4 regions of the Marinobacterium aestuarii genome follow, and region 1 is predicted to be linked to each of the others. Evidence: predicted binding sites of a transcription regulator. Region 1 holds the regulator's gene; each other region holds the start of a gene.
The links. The regulator sigma-54, encoded in region 1, starts transcription at its own class of promoters, with help from an activator protein. The targets are predictions, from matches to a motif close to TGGCACNNNNNTTGCTNT.
Positions count from the first base shown of each region.

Region 2: a site for sigma-54 is predicted at 1,947-1,964, ahead of A8C75_RS04035 (flagellar basal body rod protein FlgF). Genes of this name have one in related genera too.
Region 3: a site for sigma-54 is predicted at 2,110-2,127, ahead of A8C75_RS10400 (phenol hydroxylase subunit). Genes of this name have one in related genera too.
Region 4: a site for sigma-54 is predicted at 2,642-2,659, ahead of fliE (flagellar hook-basal body complex protein FliE). Genes of this name have one in related genera too.

Region 1 covers NZ_CP015839.1:1,311,025-1,315,189, reverse strand. Annotated here, with positions in the region: gene lptC (LPS export ABC transporter periplasmic protein LptC) at 1-184, shown strand, start outside; gene lptA (lipopolysaccharide transport periplasmic protein LptA) at 171-677, shown strand; gene lptB (LPS export ABC transporter ATP-binding protein) at 674-1,402, shown strand; gene A8C75_RS05785 (RNA polymerase factor sigma-54) at 1,555-3,075, shown strand; gene hpf (ribosome hibernation promoting factor) at 3,126-3,416, shown strand; gene ptsN (PTS IIA-like nitrogen regulatory protein PtsN) at 3,435-3,893, shown strand; gene rapZ (RNase adapter RapZ) at 3,955-4,165, shown strand, end outside.
Region 2 covers NZ_CP015839.1:919,600-923,764, forward strand. Annotated here, with positions in the region: gene A8C75_RS04030 (flagellar hook protein FlgE) at 1-1,702, shown strand, start outside; gene A8C75_RS04035 (flagellar basal body rod protein FlgF) at 2,017-2,760, shown strand; gene flgG (flagellar basal-body rod protein FlgG) at 2,820-3,605, shown strand; gene flgH (flagellar basal body L-ring protein FlgH) at 3,654-4,165, shown strand, end outside.
Region 3 covers NZ_CP015839.1:2,358,771-2,362,935, reverse strand. Annotated here, with positions in the region: gene A8C75_RS10415 (aromatic/alkene/methane monooxygenase hydroxylase/oxygenase subunit alpha) at 1-440, opposite strand, end outside; gene A8C75_RS10410 (MmoB/DmpM family protein) at 471-740, opposite strand; gene A8C75_RS10405 (aromatic/alkene monooxygenase hydroxylase subunit beta) at 740-1,735, opposite strand; gene A8C75_RS10400 (phenol hydroxylase subunit) at 1,737-2,009, opposite strand; gene A8C75_RS10395 (sigma-54-dependent Fis family transcriptional regulator) at 2,430-4,148, shown strand; gene A8C75_RS10390 (adenylate/guanylate cyclase domain-containing protein) at 4,150-4,165, opposite strand, start outside.
Region 4 covers NZ_CP015839.1:950,450-954,614, reverse strand. Annotated here, with positions in the region: gene fliG (flagellar motor switch protein FliG) at 1-447, opposite strand, end outside; gene fliF (flagellar basal-body MS-ring/collar protein FliF) at 440-2,122, opposite strand; gene fliE (flagellar hook-basal body complex protein FliE) at 2,160-2,507, opposite strand; gene A8C75_RS04145 (3'-5' exonuclease) at 2,724-3,353, opposite strand; gene A8C75_RS04140 (DUF294 nucleotidyltransferase-like domain-containing protein) at 3,353-4,165, opposite strand, start outside.

The DNA of each region.
Region 1 (4,165 bases):
ACCGCTGCGGCTGGAAACCGAAGCACTGACCCTGATGCCATCAGAACAATTTATCGAAACAGACACCGCCGTCACGCTGTTCAGCCAGGGGGGTGAAACCCGGGCCAATGGCATGAAGGCTTACCTGAATAGCCGCCAAGTCGAGCTACTGTCCGATGTCGAGGGACGCTATGAAACCAAATAATACCCGCCTCTGGCTGGCAGCCCTGCTGTCCCTGAGTCTTTCCGGCACCAGTCTGGCCCTGCCGACCGATCGCAACCAGCCGATCCATGTCAGCGCCGACACCGCCACCATCGATGACAACACCGGCATCACCACCTATAGCGGCAATGTCGAGATTGCCCAGGGCACGTTGAAAATCAACGCCCGCAATGTTGACCTGCACCGCAGCGAATCCGGCGTCAATCGCATTCTGGCCACGGGGGATGTCAAGTTCGAGCAACAGGCGGCCAAAGACAAGCCGGTGACCAATGCCTATGGCGAGCGCATGGACTACCAGGTCAATCGCCAGGAAATCACCATCACCGGCAAGGCCCGGGTGGTGCAGCAGAAAGACACCTTTACCGGGCAGAAGATCGTTTACAACCTCGACAAATCCCTGGTCAACGCCTTCAGCGGCGAAGGCGGCCAGGGCCGTGTGCAGATGGTCATCCAGCCCAAAGGGGCGGCGCAATGACCAGCACACTGGAAGCGCGCCAGCTGGCCAAAAGCTACAAGGGCCGGGCCGTTGTACGGGATGTTTCACTGAGCCTGAAAAGCGGCCAGATTACGGGGCTGCTGGGCCCCAACGGGGCCGGCAAGACCACCTGCTTCTACATGATTGTCGGGCTCGTTAACGCCGATCAGGGCCAGGTACTGCTCAACGACCAGGACATCACCTCCCTGCCGATGCACGGCCGTGCCCGCAAGGGACTGGGCTACCTGCCCCAGGAAGCGTCCATTTTTCGCAAGCTCAGCGTGCGTGACAACCTGATGGCCATCCTCGAGACCCGCAAGGATCTTGACCGCGCCGGCCGCGAGCAGCGTCTTGAGCAATTGCTGGAAGAATTCCACATTGTGCACATCCGCGACAGCCTCGGCATGGCGCTGTCCGGCGGCGAGCGTCGCCGGGTCGAGATTGCCCGCTGCCTGGCCACCGAGCCGACCTTTATTCTGCTCGACGAGCCCTTTGCCGGGGTGGACCCCATTTCGGTCAACGATATCAAGAACACCATCCGCCACCTGCAGACCAAGGGCATCGGCGTCCTGATCACCGATCACAATGTGCGCGAAACCCTCGACATCTGCGAACACGCCTATATCGTCAGCGAAGGCGGCATTCTGGCCCAGGGCACACCGGCGGACATCATCGCCAACAAGCAGGTCAAGGCCGCCTACCTGGGCGAACAATTCAGGCTTTAAGCCCGGACTGGGTGATATCTCTTTTTTTGGCGCTGCATGACCACCGCGGCGGTGTTTCTTCAGTCTGCCTGACAGATAGACGACGCCCGCCCCCGGTTAGGCATATAATGCACAGCAACTCGACCCACTCCCACAGATAACGCAGTCTTTCTATGAAGCAAGGGCTCCACCTAAAAATTGGTCAGCACCTGACCATGACGCCCCAGTTACAGCAGGCCATTCGCCTGCTGCAGTTGTCGACACTCGACCTCCAGCAGGAAATTCAGGAAGCGCTCGAAAACAATCCCATGCTCGAGTCCTCCGACGAGGATCACGACGAAGCAGCGGATGCCGATTACAACGAGCACCAGAACTCCGAGGCGCCACAAAAGGCCAGCGAGAGCGAGGGCGAACGCGCCAGTGCGGAAAACTCCGCCAGCGACGACAGCCCCCAGGCCGAAGACAGCTGGAATGACGACATCCCCGAGGAGCTTGGCACCGACAGTTCCTGGGACGACACCTTTCAGAGCAGCCAGCCCAGCGGCCCGGCCCGCGATGACGACGGCAGCATGGAGTCCAATGATACGGCGGAGGAAACGCTGCAGGATCATCTGGAGTGGCAGCTTAACCTGACACCCATGAGCGACCTGGACCGTTTTATCGCCACAGGCATTGTCGATGGCATCGATGCCAACGGTTACCTGCGTATATCTCTGGATGAACTGCTGGAACACTTCAAGCAGGAAAACCCGGAGGATTTCGAAGACGTCGACTCCGACGATATCGAAACCGTACTGCACCGTATCCAGCAGTTCGATCCCGCCGGCGTCGGCGGCCGGGATCTGGGCGAATGCCTGGCCATTCAGCTGCGTCAGCTACCGGAGTCGACTCCCTGGCGCAAGGAAGCAATTCGCGTGGTCAGCGAGTTTATCCAGCTGCTTGGCAGCCGGGATTACAAACAGCTGCTGCGCCGCACAAGGCTGAAAGAACACCAGCTGCAGGAAGTCATACTGCTGATTCAGAGCCTGAACCCACAGCCCGGCGCCAGCATCACCACCAGCACCGCCGAATATGTGATACCCGATGTTGTGGTCACCAAGGTCAAGGGCTTCTGGACGGTCGCGCTCAACCCCGACACAGCGCCGCGCCTGCGCATCAACACCCAGTACTCGGATCTGATCCGACGCGCCGACAACAGCTCCGACAACACCTATCTGAAGAACCACCTGCAGGAAGCACGCTGGTTCATCAAGAGCCTGCAGAGCCGCAACGAAACCCTGCTGAAGGTATCGCGGGAAATCGTCGTTCGCCAGGAGGGCTTTCTCGAGCAGGGCGAAGAGGCCATGCAGCCGCTGGTGCTGCATGACATCGCCGAGGCCGTCGAGATGCATGAGTCCACAATCTCCCGGGTCACCACCCAGAAGTACATGCACACCCCCCGGGGCATCTTCGAGCTGAAGTATTTTTTCTCCAGCCACGTCGGTACCAGCGACGGCGGCGCCGCCTCTTCCACCGCCATTCGGGCGCTGATAAAGCGCCTGGTGGCAGCGGAAAGTACCACCAAACCACTGAGCGACAGCAAGATCGCCACGCTGCTTGACGAGCAGGGTTTTCAAGTCGCCAGGCGTACAGTGGCGAAATACCGTGAAGCAATGAATATTGCACCTTCTAATGAGCGCAAGCGTCTGGTTTAATTGAGATGCAAACAAGGCGATCTTTCGCCGCTGTTGACTAGGAGAAAACTATGCAGATCAACATCACAGGACATCACGTCGAACTTACCGATGCACTGCACGAGTATGTACATAGTAAATTCGGCAAGCTTGAGCGGCACTTCGATAACATCACCAATGTCCAGGTTACCCTGAGTGTAGAAAAGCTGCGTCAGCAGGCCGAAGCCGATGTTCACCTTGCAGGAGGCAAGTTGTTTGCGACTCACGAACACCAGGACATGTACGCCGCCATTGATGGTCTGACCGACAAGCTTGACCGTCAAATCATCAAGCACAAAGAAAAAACCAAAAACCACAAATAACGGTAAACAAATAAGCCCATGTATCTGCATGAACTGCTGACCCCCGCTCTGACATTCTGCAACCTTGATGGGGGCAGCAAAAAACGTGTACTGGAAACAGCCAGTAACTTGATCGCCGAGCAGGCACAAGGGCTGGCCGCTGAAGAAATCTTCAGCGGCCTGATTGGCCGGGAACGGCTTGGCAGCACCGGTATTGGCAGCGGCATCGCCATTCCACACTGCCGGCTTGAGAACGCTACCCAGGCCAGCGGCATGATGATCAAGCTCGCTGAACCTATTGATTTTGACGCCATCGACAACCAGCCGGTGGACCTTCTTTTTGTACTGCTGGTGCCCTCCGAGGCCAGCGATGAACATTTGCAAACCCTGGCCATGCTGGCCGAACTCTTCAGCCGCGCAGAAGTACTGACAGCGCTTCGCGATACCACTTCTGACCAGCAGCTATTCGATACTGCCCTGCGTCTGGCATCGCACTGAGTACAAATCCCATGTCACAGGCCCTGCTTACCCCCACAGCATCCCGCCTGATGGCTCCAGCATGAAACTGGTGGTCATCAGCGGCCTGTCCGGCTCCGGCAAAAGCACCGCGCTCCAAGCACTGGAAGATGTCGATTTCTACTGTATCGACAACCTTCCTGCCCTGCTGCTGCCCAGCCTGATCGAGCAAATGCTGAAGGACCCTATGCCGCCGGAGAAACTGGCGGTCAGCATTGATGCCCGCAACCTGTTGAGCAACCTGCGTCAGTTCC
Region 2 (4,165 bases), 390 kb from region 1:
GACGGTGTCCGATATCGCCCAGGATTTCAGCGCCGGTACCATCGAATTCACCAACAATAACCTTGATCTGGCGATTAACGGTTCGGGCTTCTTCCAGCTCGACAACGGCCAGGGCAGTGTGACCTACACCCGTGCCGGTGCCTTTGAGCTCGACAAGAGCGGCAACATCGTTTCCAAGGACGGCAAGAACCTGCAGGGCTACGGCATCGATGATCAGGGCAACCTGCTGCCGGTGGGCAATCTGGCCGTGACCCAGAAGGAGAGTCCGCCCAAGGCGACCACCAATATAGATCTGTCGGTCAATATTGATTCGCGCGCTGATGCCACCAAGCTGCTGACCCCCTACAGCAAGGACGAACCTTCGTCCTTCACCTACAGCACCACGGTGCGTACCTTCGACAGCCTGGGTAACGAACATACCGTCAAGCTGAACATGGTGGAACAGCCCCCGGTGCGCGAAGTGCAGACGCTGGAGTTCGATGCCCTGCCAAACTCTGTCACCATCTCGGGCTACACCTTTGATCCCAGCGACGGTATTTCCGCCGCCGAGTCGGCGGCGCTGATCAATGCCGATCCGCGTATCGCCGATATCAGTATCAGCGGGTCCAATCTGGTGGTACGCATGAACGCCTCGGCCACTGATATCGATGAGCTGCAGGTGGTGAATAACGATGCTGGCGTGAGCTTCTCGGGCATCAGCTCGGCGCAGCTGGCGGCCAACGAAGCCCATACCTATGGCGTGGCGGCAGGCCCGCTGGCAGCGGATACGGTGGTCGAGATTGGAGGTGTTGAGATCGCCCTGGATTCGGGCATGACTCAGGATCAGATGGGCGCCGCCCTGGCCTCGCGTCAGGGGGCGATCAAGGATCTCAACCCTGATGTCGAGTCCGTGATCTATGACGCCAACAACGGCGAACTGATCATTACCTTCAAGGCGGCCTCCGGTGATATTGCCGACGGTATGCTGGCGGTAAGTGATCCGGGTGCCATCATAGGTGCGCCGGCGGTAACGCCGGGGGACAACTCCTTCCAGGGCGTGTACCAGATGTACGCCTACCTGAATGGCGAGGAATTGCTGGATATCGGCAAGGTGGTGGATCCCGGTGAGGCGGGTTTTGCGTCTCAGCAGTCCGAGGTTGGACCTGTGCTGATTACCTTTGATCCCAGCAGCGGCCTGCTGAACAGCATTAACGGCCAGCAGTTCCTGGCCGGCGGCAGTGTACCGGGCATCACTATTGCCGGCGCTGACCCCGCCAATGCCGAAACCGAAATCCGACTGGACATGAGTAACACCACCCAGTTTGCGTCTGCCTCGATCGTGAAGACGCAGAATCAGGATGGTTACACCAAGGGTGACCTGGTAGGGGTGAGTTTTGGCGGCAACGGTGAAATGATTGCATCCTTCAGCAACGGCCAGAATCAGCAGTTGGGTGTGGTGGCCATCGCGACCTTTGAAAACCAGGCGGGCCTTCGCTCCAGCGGCGGCACTGAATGGACAGCGACGCTGGATTCGGGGTCTGCGATCGTCAACCCACCGGGTTCGGGTCTTAGCGGCAGTCTGCGCTCGGCGGCGCTGGAGCAGTCCAACGTCGATCTGTCGGCCGAGCTGGTAAGCCTGATTGAGGCGCAGCGCAACTTCCAGGCCAATTCCAAGACCCTGGAAACCCTGAATACAGTAACGCAGACCATTCTGCAGATCTGATCGGTTTAGCTGGCGGTTAACAAGCGGCGCGGGAGCAGTCCCTGCGCCGCTTTTTGGTATCTGGCTGCAGTATCCTTTTCTTGGTAATTGGTAATTGGTAATTGGTAATTGGCTATTCGTCAGCGCGGAGCGCTCCGCTGTGGCCGCTTTGCCAATGACTATTCACGAATTACGAATCACATCACCTTTCACCTTTCTCCTTTCTCCTTTCTCCTTTCTCCTTTCTCCGCCTGCCCTGGCTGTATGGCACAGCAATTGCTTTATATCCGTAAAGGTCGCGAAAGCGGCAACGGTTTTCCCAGCAGGAGCGGTCGATGGACAAAGTGCTGTATGTGGCAATGAGCGGAGCCCGCGAAAGCATGGTGGCGCAGCAGGCCCATGCCAACAACCTGGCCAACGCAACCACCACCGGATTCAAGACCGATCTGGCCCAGGCCCGCGCCATGCAGGTGTTTGGCGAGGGGCTGCCGAGCCGGGTCTATGCCATGACCGAGCGCCCCGCTACTGATACCGGCACTGGCACTCTGATGCAGACCGGACGGGATCTGGACGTTGCCATCAACGGCGAAGGCTGGATTGCGGTGGTGGCACCGGACGGCACCGAGGCCTATACCCGTGCCGGAGAGCTGCAGATCAATGCCGCCAACCAGCTGGTGACAGGCAGCGGATTGCCGGTGCTGGGTGCCGGCGGCATTGCCGTTGTGATCCCGCCCTCGGAAAAGGTTGATATCGGCAACGACGGTACCATTAGCGCCCGCCCGCTGGGTGAAGGGGCCGCCGAGCTGCTGCTGGTGGATCGCATCAAGCTGGTGAAGCCCGACGACGACGCCCTGTTCAAGGGGCTGGACGGTCTGATGCATGTCCCCGGCAACGCCCCCTTGCCGCCGTCGCAGGATGTGAGCCTGCGCTCGGGCTATCTGGAATCGAGCAACGTCAATGCGGTGAACGAATTGACCGAGATCATTAGCCTGGCCCGCCAGTTCGAAATGCAGGTCAAACTGATGAAAACCGCCGAAGAAAATTCAAGTGCTGCGGCCCGTATCCTGCAGCTCAGCTAACGCAGTGGCTGGCAACAGTCTGATGGCTGTTACCGGTAAAATGCCAAGGAGTTAATGCTATGAATGGTGCTTTGTTTGTCGCCAAGACAGGCCTCAGCGCGCAGGATACGGCGCTCAAGGTCATCTCCAACAACCTGGCCAACGTCGCCACAGTGGGTTTCAAGAAAGACCGCGCCGTGTTCGAGGATCTGCTGTATCAGATCAAGCGCCAGCCCGGCGCCCAGTCGGCGCAGGAATCCCAGCTGCCCTCGGGTCTGCAGCTGGGCAGCGGTGTGCGCACAGTGGGCACCCAGAAGCTGTTTTCAACCGGCGACCTGCAGGTCACCGATGAGCCCTTCGATGTGGCCATCAATGGCCGTGGCTTTTTGCAGGTCGTGCAGCCCAGCGGCGAGATTGCCTATACACGCAATGGCCAGCTGCATCTCAATGGCGACAATCAGCTGGTGACCGCCGAAGGCTTCCAGATTGAACCGGCCATTACCCTGCCCGCCGAAGTGCAGACCTTCAGCGTAGGTCTGGATGGCACCGTGCAGGTGACGGTGGCGGGGGATGCGAATCCGCAGACGATCGGCCAGCTGGAGCTGGCGGACTTCGTTAACCCCCAGGGTCTGCAGGCCATCGGCCAGAACCTGTTTCTGGAAACGGCCGCCAGTGGCGCTCCCGTGGTGGCGCAGCCTGGGGATGGCGGCACTGGCCTGTTGCAGCAGGGCATGCTGGAGGGGTCCAACGTCAATGCGGTGGAAGAACTGGTGAACATGATCACCACGCAGCGGGCCTACGAGCTCAATTCCAAGGTTATCTCCACCGCCGATGAAATGCTGTCCTTCGTGACGCAGCAGCTGTAACAGGCTGAAGGGGGCAAGGTGAAAGGTGCAGTCGATAAGGTGCAGGGGATGACAGAAGCCATGATGATGACACGCAGCTTGCTGCTGGCGGCGCTGGTGCTGGTACTCAGCGGCTGTGTAACCAAGGCGCCGAAACCGGATAATCCGTACTTCGCGCCCATCCCTGCGCAGTCCTACGAGACGGTACCCCCGGCCAACGGTTCTATCTACCAGGCGGCGACCAGCATTAACCTCTACGGTGATGGCCGTGCGCTGCGGATCGGCGATGTGATTACCGTACTGCTGTCTGAAAAGACCCAGTCGACCAAGTCCGCCTCGACCGATGTCGACAAAAGCAATCAGATCAATCTGCCGCAGCCACAGCTGTTTGGCCGCGGCCTCAGCGCCTTTGGCAGTCCGTTGAGTCTGTCGGCCCAGAGTGACAGCGCCTTTGCCAGTGAAGGCAGCTCGGATATGAGCAACAGCCTGAGCGGCAGCATTACGGTCACGGTGCACGAGGTGAGGCCCAACGGCCTGCTGCTGGTAAAAGGCGAGAAGTGGCTGACGCTGAACCAGGGCGA
Region 3 (4,165 bases), 1.0 Mb from region 1:
ATGGCATGAACCTGGGTCTGCACATGACGCAGTTCGTCGATAGACTGCATCTGGCAGGCGATGCGGGCACCGACGCCGCCGAACTGACGCCCGGTATGGGCGAAACCCTGGTGCGCCTGGTACTCCAGCGGCGAAACGCCGGTCAGGAACAGCTTGAGTGCATTGGCATAACGCGGATCCGAAATATTGGTATGGCCGTTGTTCTGCGCCACAGCATCAAAAATGGCATAGAGCTTTTTCTCTTTTTCCGCCTGGTACTTCCAGTAGGTGTCCATGGTGAGGCGAAACGGATCTTCCCATTTCGACCAGTCGGTAATCTTGATACCCTCGAATTCCTCGAACGGAAAGGCCTGCTTGCGATCCTCATAGGAAAACTCCCAGTCCAGATCCCGTGTCAGCAGTCGATATTTGTCTTTGGTATTGAGTTTTTTAGCAGCCATGTCGGATACCTCTTTTCTTATTAAGTGCGGTTATGCGTTCCAGCTCAGGCTGAGTCGATCATCGTCTTCATCGACGTTGCCACCGAGGGTGATCAGGTTCAGATGCAGCTCCTGTATATCCCAGTCCCGGCCGAGCTTGTCCTCCACGGTTTCGCGTCTAACCACCAGCTGACCTTCGCATTCGATGCGGATCATGGCCGGCATGTAATTGACGGTGACCTCGGGGTTGTCGTCTTCGATGGCTTCAACGATGTAGCGGGACTGGTCGTTGTCCTGCAGCGCGATATAGACCTTGGACATCAGACGTTTCCTCCTGCGATACCGGCTTTGGCCAGGCGCTTGTCCAGCGCTGCCAGCGATTGGGCCAGGGCGTCATCGCCCAGCATTTCCTGTGCTACGGGCGCCAGAGCCTCGGCGGCCTTGCCACGCCAGCGCTCGACCCACTGGCCCAGCAGCACCTTGTTGGCGTCGGATTCTGCGGCGGCGATTTTCAGCACCGCATCCACCCAGCGTGTGTGCTCCTTGCACCACTCCTGCATGAACTCGGTCAGCATCGCCACATCCTGGCCGCCGTTGGCGGCCAACCAGGCATCGAACTGGGTGTAGACCAGGTCACTGACCAGGCTGTCGATGACCAGATCCTGGGCCACAAACAACTCAAACCAGTCCTCGGTCACCAGGGTTTCCTCGCACAGCGCCCGCATCCCCTGCCAGAGCGGGTCCTGCAACCACAGCTGCTTGGCCTCCACCAGCGCATCACCGCTGTTGCCATCCAGAATCAGGCCGATGCGCGAGAAATACTGGGCGATGCCCAACCGGTCCATGGCGTCGTACAGCAGTGCCTGGGTGATGGCAGTGCCGTAACCGTAAGCAGTGCCGTACATGTTGTTGAGGTTGGCGGTATGTTCGACGTGGCGCAGCGGCACCAGCAGGCGGATCAGACTGGCGCGCAGTTCATCGCTGAGCAGCGCCGCCAGATTGCGTTTTTCGAAGAAGGCATAGTTGTTCTCGGCATGCTCCTGCATGCGGGCGCGCTGGCCAACATAAGCACCGTAGTAATACTGGCGCGGATCTTTAAAGGCATACCAGTCCTGCATCTCAATGGCGGTACGCCCCTTGTCGTTGAGTTCGAACTCGGGCTGCCACAGCGGGCGATAGTGGTAGTTGGTTTCGGCCTGAAGGTCGTAGGTCGCTTCCTGATAGCGGGTCGCGGGCTTGTCGCCAAAGCGGCGTTCGATATTCGCAAAGGTATTGCGCACCGGCTCCAGCGTGGACGTCTTGATTTCAACGCTCATGTTAATTTCCCAACTCTGAGTTGTTGTTATTGGCGGATCGATTCTGGTTCTGTGCCATCAGGGTGCCTTCGCCGTAGCGCCACTTTTCCATCTGGGCATCCACCTCGGCGGTCTGCGCGGCCGTCATGGCAACGGCCCCCTGGGCCCGGCAGAAACGTTCAAAGGCAGTAACGGGCATCACCAGTTCCACGAACAGGGTCGGATCGCCGATGGCAAAGTCGAACTCGACAAAACGGTCACCGGGCTGACTGCGCACCCGGACGTATTTCGTCATTCGATTGAAGGTATCGGGACGCATCCCGACAGGTTCTTGAGAAGGCAATCTGCTCATCGCGTTTGTTCTCGTTGTCGCTGATGAAAGTTCACCAGGACAATCTGCAACCGACGTGCCAGATGGTAAAAACAGGCAAAAAAAAACGCCAAGATAATCATTTAAGCTATTGAAAATATTATAAATAATTATTTTAATCTGGACCTATTAGACAGAAAAAAATGGATACCAAACCGCGGGACAGTTCTGAAAAAAGTGACCAAATGATTAAGCCCGCCCAGGTGAAGTGACCATTTGATCATGTCTCAGCACCCGATCGGGCCTCGGCGAAAGAACACAAAGTGGCACAACCCCTTCCAATTCAGGCGAGAATCAATCAACAATAAAAAGAGATTTCACCTTCAGCGCCGGTATATAACAACAATGGCCATTCAGACCGATCTGCAGCTTCCTGCAAACGCAGACCTGCTGTCCCAAATCCGTTTTGAAACCGATCGCGGCAAGATCTGGTTCAACGAACAACGCATGCTGCTGATTCATTCCGCCGTCATGGGCCAGTTACGCAAGGAGCTGGTTGAAACCATGGGCGTCGAGCGAACACGCGGCTTCCTGATGCGTTTTGGCTACCACTCGGGCTGGAAGGACGCAGAGCTGGTCGCCAAGGTGCGACCGGATTTGTCAAAAAAAGAGGCCTTTTTCGTTGGCCCCCAGCTGCACGGCATCAAGGGGATGGTCAATGTGCAGCCCATCGATCTGGAGTTCGATATAGAAGCCGGCACATTCTACGGAGAGTTTGACTGGATAGACTCCTATGAAGCCGAAGTACACCGGCATGACTTCGGCCTCGCCGACGACCCCATCTGCTGGACCCTGATCGGATATGCCAGCGGATTTACGACCTTTTACATGGGCCGGACCATTATCTACAAGGAGCAGGAATGCGCCGGCTGCGGTGCCGATCACTGCCGCATTATCGGCAAACCGGTGGAAGAATGGGAAGACCGTGCCGAACTCGAGCGCCTGCTGCTGCCCGACCCTATCGCCGATGAGCTGTTTGCCCTGCGCCATGAACTCAGCGAGCTGCGGGACAATGCGCGCTATTCCCCCCAGGACACGGACCTGCTGATCAACTCAGTGGGGCGCTCCAGCGCCTTTATGAACGTCTGCCAGCTGATTCGACGCGCCTCCAGCAGCCGCGTTACCGTGCTGTTGCAAGGGGAAACCGGCGTCGGCAAGGAAGTGGTGGCCAAAGGCCTGCACCTGAGTTCGGATCGCGCCGACAAGCCCTTCATCGCCGTAAACTGCGCCTGCATCCCGCCGGATCTGATCGAGGCCGAGCTGTTTGGCGTTGAAAAAGGTGCCTATACCGGCGCCACCCAGTCCCGTGAAGGCAAGTTTGAACGTGCCGACAAAGGCACACTCTTTCTTGATGAGGTGATCGAACTGTCGCCCCGGGCACAGGCGACGCTACTGCGCGTGCTGCAGGAAGGCGAACTGGAGCGCGTCGGCGACAGCCGCAGCCGCAAGATCGATGTTCGCGTCGTCGCCGCCACCAACGAGGATCTGGAGACAGCGGTCAAAAACGGTACCTTTCGTGCCGACCTCTTCTATCGGCTTAATGTCTTCCCGGTACATATCCCGCCGCTGCGTGAACGTACCGAAGACATTGCGCTGCTGATCGAGCATTTCCTCGAGAAGTATCACAGCCTCTACAACAAGCGCACCCTCGGCGTTTCGGACATGGCGCTGCAGGCCCTGCTGCAGTACAAATGGCCGGGCAATATCCGCGAACTGGAAAACATGATCGAGCGCGGCATTATCCTCAGCGACAACAACCATACAATTGATATCGAAGCCCTGTTCCCGTCGCTGTCCGAACCCAGCCACCCGCTGAACACCATTAACCGGGCAGGCAAGATCGGCATGAACAGTGCGACAGCCGATGACGCAGCCGCCGACACATCCATACAGGCCCTGTGTCACCAGGCCATCAGGGATGAAGTCAGCCTGGAACAGCTCGAAAGCCAGATGATTCACACCGCCATGACCAAGGCGGACAATAATGTTGCCCAGGCCGCCCGCCTGCTGGGCATGACGCGGCCGCAGCTGGCCTACAAACTGAAAAAGCACCCAACAGGATAAGTCAGGGCTGCAACTGT
Region 4 (4,165 bases), 360 kb from region 1:
ATGGGCTGCCTGATCAGGGTCGAGGTAAGCGATCACTACCGCCTGAATCTGCGGATGCTCGAAGCGGATGACTTCGGCGATCTGGCGTGCTTCCATCCAGCGCAGCGTATCGAGCCCCGACGTATTGGTGCTCATGAGGATACGATCGATCAGGGTCTTGGCCTTTTCCTCACCCAGCGCCTGATTCAGCATGGCGCGAATATAGCGGTCATTATTGATGCCAATGCCGGTCTGATCGCTGACCACATGCATGAAGTCCGACACAACGGCCTCAACCTGCGACTGCGGCACGTTATTCAGGCGCGTCATGGCATAACCAATGCGCTGCACTTCCTTGGGGCCCAGATGCTTGAGCACCTCGGCCGCATCCGCCTCGCCCAGACTGATCAGCAGTATCGCTGCCTTTTCAATATCATCCAGGGCGCCGCCCCCGGCGTCATCACTCATGTTCCGCTACCCATTGCCGTACCGCCTGCGCCACCCGGGCAGGATCCTCGGCCACCATACTACGAATGGTATTGATCTGATATTCGAAGCTTTCATTCGGCGTGGCCAGAAAGCTCTCTTCAGTGCTGCCAAAGGTCACCCGGTCATCCGCCACATCGGAGCTTTCGAGCCCTTCAAGCTCTGCGGCCACGTTACCGCTGCTGCCAAGACGCGGCTTGCCGTCATCTGTTGTCGGCACCGCCAGATTCTTCAATATCGGGCGCAAGACGCCGAACACCAGCAGCAGCACAAAGAGCGCGGCCATCACCTGCTTGACGATATCCCACAGCCAGTCCTGCTGCCACAACGGGGTGTCGGCCGCCTCCACAAAGGGCTCGGTGGCGGCGAAGGCCGAGTTGATCACATTCACGCTGTCGCCACGCTGGGGCGAAAAGCCCACGGCATCCTGCACCAGAATCCGCAGCCGTTCGAGTTCATTCTGGGACCAGGGCTGGCGCTGCCCACCGCCCTCTTGCGAACGTGCTGCGGGCACATCATCCACCACTACAGCGACGGTCAGGCGTCGCACACGGCCCATTTGCTGGCGCGTATAGCTGATCGAGCGATCCAGCTCATAGTTGCGCACCGCCTGCTGCCGACTGCTGCCCGACAGCGCGCCGCCGGCGCCTTCACCCGCCGCACCATTGGCGACCTCCGGCACTGTGCTGGGGCCTGGCGGCTGATTCGACAGCGCACCCGGCACACCACCGGCGGCCTGGCCACCGGCACGGTTTTCCTCGACGGTCTGCTCGCTGCGCAGCGATGGCAGATCCGGATTAAACAGCTCGCTGGTCTGCTCCACCGCATTGAAATCGATGTCCGCCGACACTTCGGCACGGTAGTTACCCAGCCCCACCACCGGCTGCAGAATGCTGTTGACGCGGTTGAGCAGGGTTTCCTCGATCTTGTGGGTGTAATCCAGCTGTTTGCCGGCCAGCACCACATCCTCATCCACATCGCGGGTATTGAGCAGCCGCCCTTTCTGATCCACCACCGTGACATCGCGCACATCCAGTTCCGGCACCGACGAGGCCACCAGGCTGGCAATGGCGGCCACCTGGTTGGGCTCGATACGCCGGCCGGCAAAGAGTTCAACGAACACCGACGCGCTGGGCTTGCGCTCATCGCGGATAAAGACGGTACTTTTGGGAATGGCCAGATGCACCCTGGCGCTGCGAATGGCGACCAGGCTGGCAATGGTGCGGGACAGCTCACCTTCCAGGCCGCGGCGGTAGCGGGCGTTTTCCATAAACTGGCTGGTGCCCAGGGTCTGTTCCTGATCCAGCAGCTCAAAGCCCACGCTCTTGTCCGCGGTAAAGCCCTCGGCGGCCAGTTTCAGGCGGGCCTGATGCACATGTTCCTGCGGCACCAGTATGGCGCGGCCGTCGGCATCGAACTTGTAGGGGGTGTTGTACAGGCGCAGCTGCTCGATCACCTGATTGGCGTCGGCAAAGGACAGGTTGGAAAAGAGTACCCGATAATCGGGCTGTTGCGACCAGAGCACCACGGCGAAACCGATAGCAACACTGGCAGCCAGGCCCACCATCAGGCCTATCTGCCGAAGAATGCTGAGACTGCTGAAGCCGGCCATCAGACCACGCTTGCCGCCTTCGAGTTGCGCCGGGGTATTATCCATTCAAGTGAAGCCGCCCTGATTCCTGTTGGATCCCGTATTACATCGGCATCTTCATAATGTCTTCATAGGCCGAAACCAGCCGGTTACGCACCTGAGTCATGGCCTCGAATGAAACCGACGCCTTTTCCATGCTGATCATGACCTGGGGAAGGTCTACCGCAGGATCGCCCTGCTCGTAGGATACTGCCAATTTTTTGGCATCTCCCTGTAAGCCGTTCACATTGTCGACGGCACTCTTCAGCAACTCACCGAAACCGGTGCGATCCACACCTTCCGGACCCTGCTGTACACCCGGCGCCTGAATCGGCGAGACCCCTTGCTGTGCCTGAGCCTGCATTGCTCGCATCTGCATCAGTACGCTATTGATATCGGCGCGTTCAACCATTGCTGTCTCCCCCGACCAACCTGGCAGCATTTTGACATTATATGTCGCTTTTCCACCACAGCAAGCCAGCCAGGGGGCAAATGCGACAAAATGCTGTCACCAGAACGTCAATAAGTTAGTTATCGACAGGGAATAAAGCAAATACCACGCCAATAGCATGATTTAAAATTGACGGCACGCTACAAACCCGCCAGAGCCGCCATAAATCATTCAATTTCAGTGGCTGGCACTGGGGGCTTCGCCGTGCTTGAGGCGCACATACATCAGCGCCACTGTGATGGCATCCCCGAGGGCCGTATGACGTTCGATGATAGGCACGTCCAGGCGGGAGGCCAGAGTGTCAAAACGCAGATCCACTGTGCCGCCAATGGATTTCCACTTGATGATGTCGTGATAGACATGGGATAGCTCGATGGTCTTGTTGGGCAGACCAAAGCCGTAACGCGGGCGCAGATACTTGTCGAGCATGCGCACATCGAAGCTGACGTAGTAGCCCAGAATCGGTCTGTTGCCGACAAACTCCAGTACCAGCCGTAGCGCCTCGTCGATCTCGATGCCATCTGCCAGATCCGTGGCACGCAGCTTGTGGATCTTGATTGAATCGGCGCCAAGACTCGCCGGCGGCTTGAGGCGAATGTCGAGCCGCTCGCTGGTCAGCACCCGGGTGCCGCGTACCCGCACCGCGGCGATCGAGAGAATCTCCGCCTCGGCCACATTGAGACTGGTGGTTTCACAATCCAGCGACACCACCTCATCCCCCCGATACGGTTCGAACAGAGCACCGTGGATGCCACGGCGATGCTCGAGCCGGTCCTTGAGTCGGCGCAGGGTTCTGGGAATGTACATCAGCCCTCCAGGCGATAACGCAATGTCAGATGTTTCTTGAAGCTTTTGACGATATGCAGCGCATCACGCAGCAGATCCCGCTCCATCTTGTTCAGCAGCGGCAACTCGATCAGGTTGGGCGTTGGATCCTGGCCGTCGTCACTGGCCTCGAGCCTGCGCATCTGCTGACGCAGGCGCAGCTGTATAAAGAGCGCTAGCGCCTCAGCCAGCTCCGCACCCTGTTCGGCCTGCAGCTGCCCCAGCTCCACCAGTGCATCAATACGGCTGAACGTATTAGTGGCCAGTACCCGATATTCCAGCGCCATGGCACGGATGCCGTGTACCACAGGGAAAATGCCACCTTTCTTGATATCCAGCTGAGCCTTGTCCCGCAGGCTGCCAAAAAACGTCAGGGGTGTGTCGAACGCCAGCGCTGCGCGGGTGAAGTGAGAAAAGAATAGGTCGTTATTGCGCAGGTGACGCAAAAACCAGTTACGCCCGGCCTTGAAGAGCGCAGGATTGCCCGCCACGGGTTTGGCGTCCACGGCAATAGCCAGGTTCATCACGGCATCGCCTTCGCAGGACTGGGCCCAGTCACTCAGGTTTTGCGTCCAGTCCCCCAGCGAATTTACCCAGGCAGGGTTCGATACCATGATATTGCCGGGGCACGGCGGAAAGCCGAACTCGATCAGCCGGGCGCTGAAGCGCTGCAGCGTCTGTTGCATATCGGGCCAGCTCAGGCCATCGCGGTAGATGACGGCGTTGTCCTGGTCGGTCTTGAGAATCTGTTCACCCCGCCCCTCGGAGCCCATCACCACCAGACAGACGTGGGG